2 regions of the Bacillus sp. WC2507 genome follow, and region 2 is predicted to be linked to the other one. Evidence: a T-box and tRNA genes for the amino acid it is inferred to sense, from the RefSeq annotation. Region 2 holds a T-box; the other holds one or more tRNA genes.
What was found. A T-box is a leader RNA that pairs with one kind of tRNA and senses whether it is charged. The one in region 2 lies ahead of metG (methionine--tRNA ligase), so its partner is inferred to be a tRNA-Met.
Positions count from the first base shown of each region.

Region 1: it encodes a tRNA-Met, which carries the amino acid that the T-box ahead of metG (methionine--tRNA ligase) is inferred to sense. The anticodon was not compared.

Region 1 is NZ_JBQXPN010000001.1:5,093,184-5,100,644, reverse strand. Features, by position in the region: rRNA gene ACUN28_RS26855 (23S ribosomal RNA) at 1-476, shown strand, start outside; rRNA gene rrf (5S ribosomal RNA) at 578-693, shown strand; tRNA gene ACUN28_RS26845 (tRNA-Asn) at 702-776, shown strand; tRNA gene ACUN28_RS26840 (tRNA-Ser) at 779-870, shown strand; tRNA gene ACUN28_RS26835 (tRNA-Glu) at 888-962, shown strand; tRNA gene ACUN28_RS26830 (tRNA-Val) at 968-1,043, shown strand; tRNA gene ACUN28_RS26825 (tRNA-Met) at 1,068-1,144, shown strand; tRNA gene ACUN28_RS26820 (tRNA-Asp) at 1,148-1,223, shown strand; tRNA gene ACUN28_RS26815 (tRNA-Phe) at 1,233-1,308, shown strand; tRNA gene ACUN28_RS26810 (tRNA-Thr) at 1,327-1,402, shown strand; tRNA gene ACUN28_RS26805 (tRNA-Tyr) at 1,413-1,496, shown strand; tRNA gene ACUN28_RS26800 (tRNA-Trp) at 1,504-1,577, shown strand; tRNA gene ACUN28_RS26795 (tRNA-His) at 1,597-1,672, shown strand; tRNA gene ACUN28_RS26790 (tRNA-Gln) at 1,736-1,810, shown strand; tRNA gene ACUN28_RS26785 (tRNA-Gly) at 1,816-1,890, shown strand; tRNA gene ACUN28_RS26780 (tRNA-Cys) at 1,905-1,975, shown strand; tRNA gene ACUN28_RS26775 (tRNA-Leu) at 1,986-2,067, shown strand; partial or broken gene ACUN28_RS26770 (AHH domain-containing protein) at 2,295-2,910, shown strand; gene ACUN28_RS26765 (imm11 family protein) at 2,974-3,546, shown strand; gene ACUN28_RS26760 (YrhA family protein) at 3,702-4,154, shown strand; partial or broken gene ACUN28_RS26755 (DUF3884 family protein) at 4,432-4,752, opposite strand; gene ACUN28_RS26750 (YebC/PmpR family DNA-binding transcriptional regulator) at 5,398-6,117, shown strand; gene ACUN28_RS26745 (NUDIX hydrolase) at 6,264-6,725, shown strand; gene ACUN28_RS26740 (transglycosylase domain-containing protein) at 7,217-7,461, shown strand, end outside.
Region 2 is NZ_JBQXPN010000001.1:723,614-731,074, reverse strand. Features, by position in the region: gene ACUN28_RS03800 (DUF3978 domain-containing protein) at 1-20, shown strand, start outside; gene ACUN28_RS03795 (L,D-transpeptidase) at 50-511, shown strand; gene ACUN28_RS03790 (response regulator transcription factor) at 876-1,541, shown strand; gene ACUN28_RS03785 (sensor histidine kinase) at 1,519-2,961, shown strand; gene ACUN28_RS03780 (EamA family transporter) at 3,101-4,003, shown strand; gene metG (methionine--tRNA ligase) at 4,045-5,679, opposite strand; T-box leader at 5,731-6,001, opposite strand; gene ACUN28_RS03770 (class I SAM-dependent methyltransferase) at 6,116-6,934, shown strand; gene ACUN28_RS03765 (methyl-accepting chemotaxis protein) at 7,347-7,461, shown strand, end outside.

The sequences.
Region 1 (7,461 bases), 4.4 Mb from region 2:
CAACGGATAAAAGCTACCCCGGGGATAACAGGCTTATCTCCCCCAAGAGTCCACATCGACGGGGAGGTTTGGCACCTCGATGTCGGCTCATCGCATCCTGGGGCTGTAGTCGGTCCCAAGGGTTGGGCTGTTCGCCCATTAAAGCGGTACGCGAGCTGGGTTCAGAACGTCGTGAGACAGTTCGGTCCCTATCCGTCGTGGGCGTAGGAAATTTGAGAGGAGCTGTCCTTAGTACGAGAGGACCGGGATGGACGCACCGCTGGTGTACCAGTTGTTCTGCCAAGGGCATAGCTGGGTAGCTATGTGCGGAAGGGATAAGTGCTGAAAGCATCTAAGCATGAAGCCCCCCTCAAGATGAGATTTCCCATAGCGTAAGCTAGTAAGATCCCTGAAAGATGATCAGGTTGATAGGTTCGAGGTGGAAGCATGGTGACATGTGGAGCTGACGAATACTAATAGATCGAGGACTTAACCATATAATATGAAGCAAATGTTATCTAGTTTTGAGAGAACATAAAAAACTTATTGACTTTTAAAGTGAATAAGTTATAATAATGATTGTCTCAAAAGAATAATGTCTGGTAATGATGGCAGAGAGGTCACACCCGTTCCCATACCGAACACGGAAGTTAAGCTCTCTAGCGCCGATGGTAGTTGGGACCTTGTCCCTGTGAGAGTAGGACGTTGCCAGGCAATATTATTCCGCAGTAGCTCAGCGGTAGAGCTATCGGCTGTTAACCGATCGGTCGTAGGTTCGATTCCTACCTGCGGAGCCATTGGAGAGCTGTCCGAGTTGGCCGAAGGAGCACGATTGGAAATCGTGTATACGTCACAAGCGTATCAAGGGTTCGAATCCCTTGCTCTCCGCCATAGGATTTATAATATTTGGCCCGTTGGTCAAGTGGTTAAGACACCGCCCTTTCACGGCGGTAACACGGGTTCGAATCCCGTACGGGTCACCACTTTTGGAGGATTAGCTCAGCTGGGAGAGCACCTGCCTTACAAGCAGGGGGTCGGCGGTTCGATCCCGTCATCCTCCACCATATAAATTATATGAATAATATTGTCGCGGGGTGGAGCAGCACGGTAGCTCGTCGGGCTCATAACCCGAAGGTCGCAGGTTCAAATCCTGTCCCCGCAACCAAATGGTCCCGTGGTGTAGTGGTTAACATGCCTGCCTGTCACGCAGGAGATCGCCGGTTCGACCCCGGTCGGGACCGCCATTTTAATAAGGCTCGGTAGCTCAGTCGGTAGAGCAGAGGACTGAAAATCCTCGTGTCGGCGGTTCGATTCCGTCCCGAGCCACCATTTATTTTAATAAAATACGCCGGCTTAGCTCAATTGGTAGAGCAACTGACTTGTAATCAGTAGGTTGGGGGTTCAAGTCCTCTAGCCGGCACCATGTAAGTTTCGGAGGGGTAGCGAAGTGGCTAAACGCGGCGGACTGTAAATCCGCTCCTTCGGGTTCGGCAGTTCGAATCTGCCCCCCTCCACCATTTACATAGGGGCATAGTTTAAAGGTAGAACTGAGGTCTCCAAAACCTCCAGTGTGGGTTCGATTCCTACTGCCCCTGCCAAATATATTTACACAACATGGCGGTTGTGGCGAAGTGGTTAACGCACCGGATTGTGGCTCCGGCATTCGTGGGTTCGATTCCCATCAGTCGCCCCATTTTTATTTTTAAAATTACAAATAATCTAATGGATACTTACATATAATTAAGTAAGAAATCGATGGGCTATAGCCAAGCGGTAAGGCAACGGACTTTGACTCCGTCATGCGCTGGTTCGAATCCAGCTAGCCCAGCCATTTTTGCGGAAGTAGTTCAGTGGTAGAATACAACCTTGCCAAGGTTGGGGTCGCGGGTTCGAATCCCGTCTTCCGCTCCAATGAAATTTAATATGGCGGCATAGCCAAGTGGTAAGGCAGAGGTCTGCAAAACCTTTATCACCGGTTCAAATCCGGTTGCCGCCTTTTCTTTTGTGCCGATGTGGCGGAATTGGCAGACGCGCACGACTCAAAATCGTGTTCCTTCGGGAGTGTCGGTTCGACCCCGACCATCGGTATCGGTTAAAAGACGAGTGATCGTCTTTTTTTATTTGTTTTTATCTTCAATTAATCGTGAGTATACAGTAATATCAAGCGTTCCTACTTTGTGGGGACGCTTTTTTTATGTGTTCAAATTAATGTTAATGTATCGCCTATTACGTTAATTCTTATAGGTTAACGTAATGCTGATGAACGTTATAATGGTAATTTAGTTGATGGAAATTTATCAGATGATAATATCGAAAAAGGTGCGAATCTAACAAAATTATCAGAAGGTATCTCGTCCGTTTCAAATCAATTACCATTGAAAGAACGATTTGCATTTGCAGGTACTAGTGGCTTTGGTAACAATCATATAAAGGCTTTTGAAGCTTTACAAGAAGCTCGTGATACATTTATGTTTTCCGAAACTGGTGGAAGAAGTAGAATTAAGGGTGTACAAGAAGTAATAAAAGATTATGTGGATAAAGTTCTTGATAGAGTAAATGTAAAAAAATGAGTATCCCGATTCGTATATAGCATCTAAAGTATTACGTGAAGAACTTAAGGCTGCAGGAATTGAAGCAATCCCATATTCTAATGCAGCACATCACATTGTAGCTTGAAATGATAGCAGGACAGTGGAAGTACAGGAATTATTAAAAGAGATTGAGATACATCATGCTTCTGCTGCTAATGGGGTATTTTTACCGTATAAAGTGAATGAATATGTGACTACTGAAGCATTACATATAGGTGATCATGGTCCAGAGTATATAAGAGAAGTATACAGAGTATTAGGCGAAGTTAAACGCTTTGGGGGTAATCGAGCAGTTGCAGCTTTGCAGAATATAAGAGAAAGATTATTGGACGGTAGTTAAAAATTAAATCAACCTGAATAATCTTAATTGTTTTACTAATTAAATTATAAAGGAGTAAAAGGTATGAAAATTTGGCAATTAAAAAGCTTATTTGATAACTATAAATCTTTTCAACTATTAAATTTGAAAGAAGACCGTAAAAAATATTTTGATGAAAAAATTGATTTGGCAATAAAGTTATCTGATTCATGGGGAGAAATTCTTGTTGAATGTGTAGAAGGAGATAACCATAGTGATTGTCCTATGTTCTGGGGGGAACTTGGCACGCCAATGGTTAGTAGAAAAGCAAAAGAGGTATTAGAGCCTTTAATTTGCAATAATGTTGAGTTTCTTCCGCTAACTCATAATGTTACAGGTGAATTTTATTACCTAATAAACGTTTTAAATACAATTGATGCAATTGACTACAATAAAGCAGTTTTTGAAAAACTAAGTACAAGATTAATAATAGGTTTCGAAAAATACGCATTTTTGCCTAATATAGTTGAAGGGCAGATAATATTTAAAACCTATTTAAATCAAAGATTACACTTCTCTACTGTTTTAGTGTCTGACGAATTAAGAAATGCAATTTTAGAAAGTGATTTAAAAGGTTTTGAATTTATAGAGATATGGGATTCAGAAGCAAACATGTAAAAGAAAGTCCTAAAATAACTGATAGAAGTTCAAACAATGGTTTACATTAACTAGACACTTACAAGATGGAGATAGTGCAGATATAACTTGATCTATACCCAAATATAATAGTTATCCTAAAGGAGAATAAATACTCTTAGAAAGAAGTTTTTTATATGTGGAAAAATCTGATTTTAGAAATTGGAGATATACTGAAAAGTGTTAACTTTAATTTGAACACACCAGCAACAGATACTGAAGTTCATAGATTAAGAAAACACGTAAAAGAGAAATTTAATGTTGACTTACCGAGTGAATACGAAGAGTTTCTTAAAACTGTAAATGGTTTAGACTTTGATGGATTGGTCCTTTACGGAGTCGATTCTCCTTTACTAGAAACAGAAAAAGATGAACATATTTGCGGCTTTATAGATACGAATGAGATTTGGTATGAAAATGAATTTCAAAAAGAGTATCTTTTCTTTGGGGATTCAAATATTGCGTGGTTTTGCAAAAACTTATCAGACGGTACTTATCTAGAACTTGATAAACCATCTGGCACAGTGATGAAAATATATAATGATTTCGATACAATGCTTGAGGAAGCGTTAAAAATAACCCTTCTGTAATAGGGGGATTAAGAAGAACAAAAAATCCATTTGAAAGAACAGTTTATTTATCTAATACGACTAAAGATCGAAGAGTATTTCTTTTTAACGAGTAAAACTTTGGAAGAAGAAACAGCTCTGTTATATAAACAACAATTAAAAGCTATTAAGGAATTAGAGCAAACTGCGAAACAATAAAGGGATAAAAACGAACATTCATTTTTATCCCTTTATATAATTCCATTACTATATAAAATGTCAGTAGATTCTTGTATATACAAGAATCGTTTCCAGCACTCTAGAGAGAATCTCCCCATCCTGGTGACATGAAGTTAAATCCGACACCACCAGTAGATATTAGCACATGATCAGCTGTTAATTTCGTAATTTCTAAAAACTTCTTTTCAAATTCTTCTCTGTTGTACTTGTACATAGTTGAGTGGCACGATCACATTTGCGTTGAAGTACTCAACCAGTCCCCTAATTCCTTTAATTCAGGAAACGACTCAAATTGAATTGGTTCATCTAATTTCATGAATCTCACTTGATAGATAGTTGGGTTTAGTTTTTCTCCTATCCCTTTAAGACCATATGCTTTTTTCTCATTTGAATGTGTCATAATAACTCTCCCCCATCCTTCTTTTAAATTTTTAGATTTCAAAAAATTTCCTATTTTAATTATATAGCGATAGAAAGTAATTAGGGGAATGTTGTGGTAATTTTTTACTTTTCCTTATTGTTTAGCGAGAGATAATAAAATAAATCATCACAGTAATAAATGAAATAGGATAAACTTAATTAAGGGAGAAAAATGAAAGTAAAAGGTGTCAGTTATTTTATTGTGATTCCATTTTGGCTCCGTCCCATTTTAATTTATCATGTTGAAAGAAGCTCAAAATTTTTGAAATGCTTTAAAATAAAGGATTTTAAGGGTAACACTCTATATAAATGTCACCTAAAAGACTCAAAATCGTGTTCCTTCGGGAGTGTCAGTATCGGTATCGGCGATGTAAAAAGACTCTAACAGAAATGTTAGAGTCTCTTTTGTTAAATTATGTTATGTAATTCTAAAATTCGTGATAAATGTAGGAATTCATGTATAATATAACTTGTCGAAAGAACAAAATGATAGTAATTTATATTATGTCTGTAATATGAATCAAAAATGAACTTTTTATATTTCTTTTAAAAATGTGTTGAATACACATTATATTTCATATTAATATTTTTATGTAGATTTAAAACGGGAAAGAGAGTGGAAAGTATGGGTCGTAAATGGAATAATATTAAAGATAAAAAAGCATCAAAAGATGCAAATACAAGCCGTATATACGCGAAATTTGGACGTGAAATTTATGTGGCAGCAAAACAAGGCGAGCCAGATCCAGAATCAAACCAGGCGTTAAGAGTCGTATTAGAGCGTGCGAAAACATATAATGTACCAAGAACAATTATTGATCGTGCAGTGGAAAAAGCAAAAGGCGGTTCAGAGGAAAATTATGATGAGCTTCGTTATGAAGGATTTGGGCCAAATGGAGCTATGGTTATTGTAGATACACTTACAAATAACGTAAACCGTACTGCAGCAGATGTACGAGCTGCATTTAGCAAAAACAGTGGTAACATGGGTGTAAACGGCTCTGTAGCTTACATGTTTGATGCGACAGCTGTTATCGGCCTTGAAGGGAAAACATCAGATGAAGTACTTGAAATTTTAATGGAAGCAGATGTAGATGCACGTGACATTCTAGAAGAAGAAGATGCTGTTATCGTATATGCTGAACCAGATCAATTCCATTCAGTACAATCTGCACTTAAAGATGCGGGTGTTGAAGAATTTACAGTTGCTGAATTAACAATGCTTGCACAAAGTGATGTAACACTTCCTGAAGATGCTCAAGTACAATTTGAGAAAATGGTTGATGCATTAGAAGATTTAGAAGATGTGCAACAAGTTTACCACAACGTAGACTTAGGAGAATAATATGATAGAAGCCCCTGTTCGTTTATCGAATAGGGGCTTTTTTATAAAGGTAATTAAGGTGCTGAATTAGTAAAGGTATTTTGTTGTAGACAGGGAATATGCTTATAGGGATATATGAAACATTCATTACTGCTAGGAGGCGTAATATGGAACATAAAACACCAAAGCATATCGTTGCTGTAGCAGGTTATTTAACAAATGAAAAAGACGAAGTGTTATTAGCTAAAGTACATTGGCGATCGGATACGTGGGAGTTTCCAGGAGGACAGGTAGAAGAAGGAGAAGCGCTGGATCAAGCTGTTTGTAGGGAAATAAAAGAGGAAACAGGATTAACGGTGAAGCCTATCGGTATTACAGGAGTTTATTATAATGCTTCCATGCACATTCTAGCTGTTGTTTTTAAAGTGGCATACGTGAGCGGTGAAATACAAATTCAGCCTGAAGAAATACAAGAGGCTAAATTTGTTGCTTTAAATGAAGAGAACATAGATGAGTATATAACGCGTCCTCATATGAAATCTAGAACGCTTGATGCGATGAGAGCAACACATTTTATTCCGTATGAAACGTGGGAAGTGCAGCCGTATAATTTAATAGGAAGATTGTAAAGAAAGGAGTAGCCGATTTGAGGTACAATCAAATCACTACTCTTTTTTGTATACTGTTTAAGAAAAAGGTCAAAATAATAATGGTGCTAGTATTGATTTCAAGAACGTTTGTTCTGTATAATGTATGGTATGTTATGTTATGTACATTTAGATTAATATATACTTAAAAGTATATATATTTGTAGATGATATAATGAAAATAGGGTGCTTTAATAGAGAAAGTATAATAGCCTTAAGGTTTAATCTGTTATTAGTTTAGCATAATCTATATTCAATATTTCAGATGAATAGTAGATAAAAAAGGACTGTGATACAATACTTTTTTATCCCGCTATTTGCCGGGCAGCCAGATTGGTGCGGGCTGATTAAAGTTTCACTTTATACCTTACAATGATGTAAGGTACGTGTAAGAGAAATCGATGGGATATTTTTTTACAACAAGGTATTCTTAAAGTAAGAGTTATACGCTGTGTGGAAAAGAGGTGTTTAAGATGAAAGAACGAGTATTATCTAGGGTGAACTATCATCAAAAAGTTGCATTAAATCCAATGACTAAATTTTTTTATAAAGCCATTATTTTATTATTATTGTTAAGTTTTACGTTATTATTCATTGGAAATGTAATGATCGAGCAAAGTGATATTAGTAAATTACATGTACCGGCTAAGTTAGAGGTGCCAGAATCATTAACACATGCATTCATTGCAACAGAAGATAAAAGGTTTTATCATCATAA
Region 2 (7,461 bases):
TACAAATTCATTGTATGTAAGACTATTACAATAGTAAAAGGAGAATATAATGAAAAAACTATTATTAAGTGCCCTATTATCATTAGGATTTTTAACTATTCCATTCGCAAATGCGGAGGCAGCTACAACGAAAGACCAGCTTATCGTAGACACGCAGTTAAATAAAATGGATTATTATCAAAATGGAACATTCATCAAGAGTTTTACTGTCGCTACTGGCAAAGCAACTACACCTACGCCTAAAGGTACTTTTCAAATCGTTAATAAAATTAAAAACCGCCCTTATTATACAGGCAAAATTAAAGGCGGCGACCCACGTAATCCACTTGGTGATCGTTGGCTCGGATTAAACATGGCAGGAACTTACGGAACAACTTATGCGATTCACGGGACTAACAATAATCAGGCAATTGGCAAATGGACAACACTAGGTTGTATTCGTATGTATAACAATGATATACACTGGTTATTTGAGCGTATTCCCCAGCAAGCTACTGTCACTGTAAAATAACCTAAGAACACGATTTACGTGTAGCCAAGAATTTTATGTCTTGGCTTATTTTATTTATTCATTTACAGTAGCAAAACAACTGTATTTACATATATAATGGGAATAGATTGTGTTAAATGAAATTAAAACATTGATAAACATGGATATTAAAATTATACAGTTATAATATTTTATAAATTTTACAATACATACTATAATAGAATTACTGTAATTCTTAAATATTCAGTTTCGCTAAACAACTCCCCTTGCTACTTTCATGATTATTTTATGGCGGGGGCTTATTATATGTATAAACAATCTGAGTCATCCGAAAAATGATGAATTCGAATATTGCAGTAAAAAGCGTTATTTAGGAGGTGTTACTATGACGCATATACTGGTGATTGAAGACAACCCAGATATACAAGAACTTATTCGTGAATTTCTAATGGCACAAAATTTTACCGTTGATGTTGTTGGCGCTGGAACAGAAGGTATACTTCTTTTCCAAAAAAATTCATACGATCTTGTCCTCCTTGATGTGATGTTACCAGATATAGATGGCTATAGTATTTGTAAAATTATGCGAGGACAATCTGACGTACCAATCATTATGTTAACAGGCTTACATAATGAAGAAAGTGAAATTAAAGGATTTGAATTAGGTATTGATGACTATATTACGAAACCGTTCCATTACACCGTATTTATTAAACGTGTAGAAGCTGTATTAAGAAGGGCAGCAACGAAGGAAGCAGAGACTGCAACTATACTACAATTCCATGAATTGATGTTAAATTCTACAGCATATGCCGCTTATGTTCATGGTAATCAAATTGAATTGACAACAAAGGAATTTGAAATTATTTATACTTTACTGCAAAATCGAGGAAAAGTATTATCAAGAAGTGATTTGCTGAATAAGGTATGGGGCTATGAACATTATGGTGATGTAAGAGTTATAGATACACATATTAAAAACTTACGAAAAAAATTAGGAATTACTTATATTAAAACGGTGAAAGGCATTGGCTACAAAATCGAATCGTAGCAAAGACAACATCACCAAAAATATTTTCATCAAAACCTTATTATTTTGTATTCTTTTATCACTTTGTCTTTATCAAATCATTTACTTCTTAGCTTCAAACTACGATAAAGAACGTTTTGCGAAAGAAAATGGAACGCATACTACAGAACAAGCGGATTCAGATAAACGAAACGACCAAAGTAAAACGAATCAAAATAAAGCTGTATCACAGGGAGACATTTTTAATTTCCAATCTTCTATTATAGATTATAAATCTCTCTCTACAGCTATCACTCACCTTTTGCAGCCTAGCCAAACTGCAAAAGCAAAAGAACATGCTCAAAATATTTCGGGGAAAAATAGCGCTTCTGCTCCACTTACAGAAACGGAAAAGCAAGTCGCTACTAATGATGCCTTACATAAACAAAATGCAGCCAGTAAAACAAATAATGCACAGGATGATCCAAAATTAACAGATGCACTACAGCAGTTAGCTCCACATATTGGCGCAACAATGCTTGCACTATCTCTGCTCGGATCTTTAATTTATGCAAAACTAATTGCCAAACCTTTTCAATATATGAGTGATGCTTTAAAAGATATTATAAATCTTGATTTCTCAGATAAAAAGCTACTTAACAAAAATACGGATCAAACAGATTTTAATTTGCAAGTAGCTGCTTCACAGGTCCCAAGTATAGTGAAGAATCTACATGCAAGCAATCAAGATTTAAGAAATGAACTCAAAAAGGAGCAACAATTAGAACAATCTCGTAAAGAATTTATGTCTATGGTTTCCCATGAATTAAAAACACCAATCGCAGCTGTTATGGGACAACTAGATGGCATGATTCACGGAATTGGAGCTTATAAAGATAGAGATAAATATTTAAAACGTTCTTATGAAATGATGCAAGACATTAACATATTAACGGAAAAAATGTCGGAATTATCCAAAATACAAAACCCTCAATTTAAACCTGATTTAAAAGTTATCTCATTAACCAATATTATTGAGGATGTTATGAAGAAAGTAGATTATTTCGTATCTGTAAAGCAATTAAATGTTCAATCTAACATTAAACAAGATGTAAAGGTTTTAGCAGATCCTAAATTTATTCAAACTGCTATTTTTAACATTATTTCAAATGCAATTCATTATACAATTGACCATCAGCATGTATATATAAAGCTTTATGAAAAGCCTAACGGTTACGCATTAGAAGTATTAAATACAGGTTCACAAATAGATGAAGATAAACTTGCCCATTTATTTGAGCCATTCTATCGCGCGAACCCTGACAAACATGGCTTAGTACAAGGTAGTGGTCTTGGGTTATACATTGTAAAACAAATACTAGATAAACATCAGTTTCCTTATGGGATACAAAACACACCTCAAGGTGTAAAATGTTCTATTGTATTCCCAAAAGCAATGTAAAAACCTACTACAATTTCATACCCCAAATTCATACTTCGTATGAGTGGCGGAATTTTGTAGAGTATCTTACTCTGTTTCGTTCGCCCGTTATCCTTATTTGGATAGCGGGCGTTTTTTATTATTTAAAAGGAGAATTTTCATGGAAAAATTTAAGTATTCATTACTCGTTTTATTCGGAGCTTGTAGCTACGGCGTACTTTCAACTATTTTCAAACTCGGATTCATTGATGGATTTTCAGCACATGAACTATTAGGAGGACAATATGTCTTCGGATGGATTGGGCTTCTTCTGCTCGTTCTTTTCGTTTCACGTCATAAAGTAACAAAAAAGCAATTCTTTTCATTATTAACAGTCGGCACAACGATGAGTATGACTGGTATTTTCTACGCTATTTCTGTAGAAGAACTACCGGCATCTATCGCTGTTGTCCTACTTTTCCAGTTCACATGGATTGGTGTAGTCATTGAAGCAATTGCAAATCGAACATTCCCAAGCCGTGAGAAGGTTATATCTATCATTATTTTATTTACTGGTACATTGTTTGCAGGCGGTGTCTTTGAAGGTCTCGGACAAAGCTTTTCTACGAAGGGTATTATCTTTGGTCTATTAGCCGCTGTCTCTTTTTCATTCTATGTTTTTGCAAGTGGGCGCGTTGCTACAGAAGTTCCACCTTATACGAAAAGCTTTCTTATGACGACAAGCGCTACTCTTATCGTATGCCTATTCTTCCCGCCAACCTTTTTAACGGATGGTGCCCTGCAAGCCGGTCTTTGGAAATACGCTTTCTTCCTCGGATTGTTCGGTGTTGTCGTACCTGTCATTTGTTTTTCAATTGGCGTACCGAAAGTAGGAACAGGACTTAGTACAATACTAGGAGCAGCTGAATTACCAACGGCCATTATCGCTTCTATTACACTTGTACATGAAGTCGTAACATTCATGCAGTGGATTGGGATACTCTTTATATTGCTTGGGATTTTTATTCCTCAGATGCTTACGGCTAGGAGAGGAAAAAAACCTAATCATGTGCATAGTGCATAACAAAAGACCTTTCATTTATTTGAAAGGTCTTTTTCCCTATCTCACTTTACCGCTCCATACAGCTTCTCTACCTCATGCTCAATTTGTTTTACATCAATTCGTTCAAATAGTGGCTGTACACTATCAATTCTATTCGGCAACGTATTTTGAGGTTCCCAATTTCGGTTCACAATCGATAATGTGTTTCTAACGCTTTCACTTGAAAATGGTAAAAACGGTTCAAGGAGATTTGCAAAATTAGCGATAAGATACACACAGTTATAAATCGTTTCTTCGCATGAAACTGGATCATCTTCTCGTTGTTTCCAAGGTTGTCTCTCATCAAAATATTTATTTGCAAAACGTACTGCATCAAATATTGTTTCTAGCGCCACCTTAAATGTAGTTTGCTCAATCGCCTCTCCTACATTTTTATATAATCCTTCTACTTTATCTTTCAGCTCTACATCAATACTTCCCTTCGGCAGGATACCACCATAATATTTTTCAATAAACTTTAATGTCCGGTTCACAAAGTTCCCGTATGCACCTAACAATTCACTATTATGACTGTAAATGAATTCACGCCATGAAAAGTCAGTGTCACGATTTTCTGGTGCATTGACTGTTAAAAAGTAACGAATAGAATCTGGATTATATCTTTCCAACATATCAGGTACCCATACTGCCCAGTTTTTACTTGTCGATAATTTTCTTTTTTCCACTGTTAAATATTCATTCGAAACGATATGACGAGGAATTGCTCCTTCTCCTATTCCAAGCAATACCGCTGGCCAAATGATGGAATGAAACGGAATATTATCCTTTCCGTGCACATAATATGTTTTCGCTTCTCTATCCCAGAACTCTTGATCATCTTTCCCTGTTTCTTCAGCCCAATGTTTACTCGCTGAATAATAGCCTGTCACTGCTTCAATCCATACGTAAATTTTCTTATCTTCATACCCTTCTACTGGAATTGTTACCCCAATTGATAAATCACGTGATACGGCCCTATCTAGTAACCCTTCCTTTACATATCTCTCTGTTAGTTGAATCGCATTGTCGCGCCATGTCCCTGTTTGTTTGGCGATTTCTACCGCCCTTTTAATTTGCTCCTGAAATGTATGCAATGCGAAATAAAAATGCTCTGTTTCCTGTACAGATGGCGTACTACCACATAACTTACATTTCTTTTCTAACAAATCGAGTGGATCTAAGATTGCTGAACAAGCATCACATTGATCTCCTCTTGCTGCTTCATGACAGTGCGGGCAAATTCCTTCTACATAACGATCTGGTAAAAACTGCGTACATGTTTCACAATATGCTTGTTCCACTGTTTTTTTATAAATATGGCCTTCTTCTAATAAACGTAAAAAAACTTTTTGAACCATTTCATGATGGTGCTCACTATCTGTACGTGTATAGCAATCATAAGTAAAACCAAGGCTACGAAAACATCGCTCAAACTCTTCATGATACTTATCAGCAATTTTCTTCGCCGTCACACCTTCTTGTTTTGCCCTAATTGCAATCGGTGTTCCATTACAATCACTTCCCGAAACATACAACACATTCTCACCTTTTGCCCGGTAATAACGTGCTAAAATATCTCCAGGTAACAAACTCGCAATATGTCCAAGATGTAACGAACCATTTGCATACGGCCAAGCGCCTCCAATAAAAATACTCATCTTACATTCCTCCTTTTAAATATAAAAAAGCCCCGCCCTTATCTTAAAAAAGATAAGGGCGGGGCTGTATAAACAGTCGCGGTACCACCTTATTTCGCCAATTACTCACATAATTAGCCTTAACAAGTACGAAGCTATATGCTCTTATACTGTGGTTTTGATAACGAGTACCAACTCTCGTCGCCGCCTACTATTATCATTTGATAAGTTCAGGACGAAGCTCAAAGGCCATTGTTCAAATGAATATTCTTGCTTCTTCTCAGCTACCGAAGCTCTCTGGAAAGAATGTGTTCATCCTACTTTTCCTTTTCAACGCTTTTACGTATAACAAGTATTGTACGACTTAATAACAGAAAAATCAAACTTTTATTCAGAAAGAAAAGGAAATCCCATCCTCTTGCCGAATAACTATACGTTCACAAAAGGAGTGATACGATTGAATCAAAAACAACTAAGCACACGTAATAAAAAAAGCTGGAATGCAGCTGCTTATGAAGCTTGGACGAATCGCCACGGGGCACCAGCCGATTACGCGAAAAAACTCATAAAAGATCCTATGCGCGAGGTAAATCACTATTTACCTTACATACAATCTCCAACAGGAAAACGCATTATTAATTTACTCGGGTCAAAAGGAAATAAAGCCGTTGCTCTCGCTCTTTTAGGAGCTGATGTAACAGTTGTTGATATTTCAGCAAGTAATGCAAAATATGCAAATGAACTTGCGGAAGCAGCAGGTGTCTCTATCCAGTATGTCGTTTCTGATGTATTACATGTCCAGCTATCCGAATCATTCGATATCGTATTGCTAGAACTTGGTGTACTCCATTACTTTCTAGATTTAAAACCGCTCTTTCAAAAAATTGCTACCTTACTTAAGCGAGATGGAATGCTTATTCTTCGTGACTATCATCCTGTTTACACGAAATTATTAGGAGTAGACCACCCATCATTTCGGGCCAATGGAAATTATTTCGATGAAGAATTGATTGAAGATGACGTTGCTTATAGCATCCTTCTTACAGAAGCACAGAAAGAATCGTTACCGAAAACAACCATCCGTCGCTGGACATTAGGAGAAATTATTACAGCACTCGCCGAAGAACATTTTAAAATCGAAAAACTAATTGAAGAACAGGGACCTCATCAAAAGTGGGTCTTCCCTTCTACTGCCCCAGAAGGAATTGAAGAAAGAATACCCGGTCTATATACATTAATTGCGACGAAATGCAAAAAAGGATCCCTTCACGGATAGGATCCTTTTTGCATGCTTACGCATATAAGTTGAGGTTGGAGATTACCATAATTCTGTAGAATAGGACACAAGATATTTCAACATTTCGTCTCTGACTTACGTCGTCAAAAAGGGGTATGACCAACATAACGAAGAGTAATGTTACAGTTGATACTGATAATCGTTATCAACTAATTAGAAGTATACATGATGTTATTTCAAATTACAATAGCCTTTCTCATTTTTATTTATGAATTTTTTGATATACAAATGTATACATTTTAAGAACATTTACTCATATCAATCTGCCATCTTCCATTATCTGCTATACTTTTCATTGAACAGATTAATAACTTCATAATAATGTTTTTTATTAATTTCGTTCTTAATATTAATAAATCATAATAAACAGTTTTTAAAGGTAGGGGTAACTATGAAGTATGTTAGTATTCGAAAAAAACTACTGTTCACACTCTTAAGTATTTGTTCCTTATTTAGCATTGCTCTTATTGTTATTCTTTCATTCGCCATGAACCAAGCAAATGAAG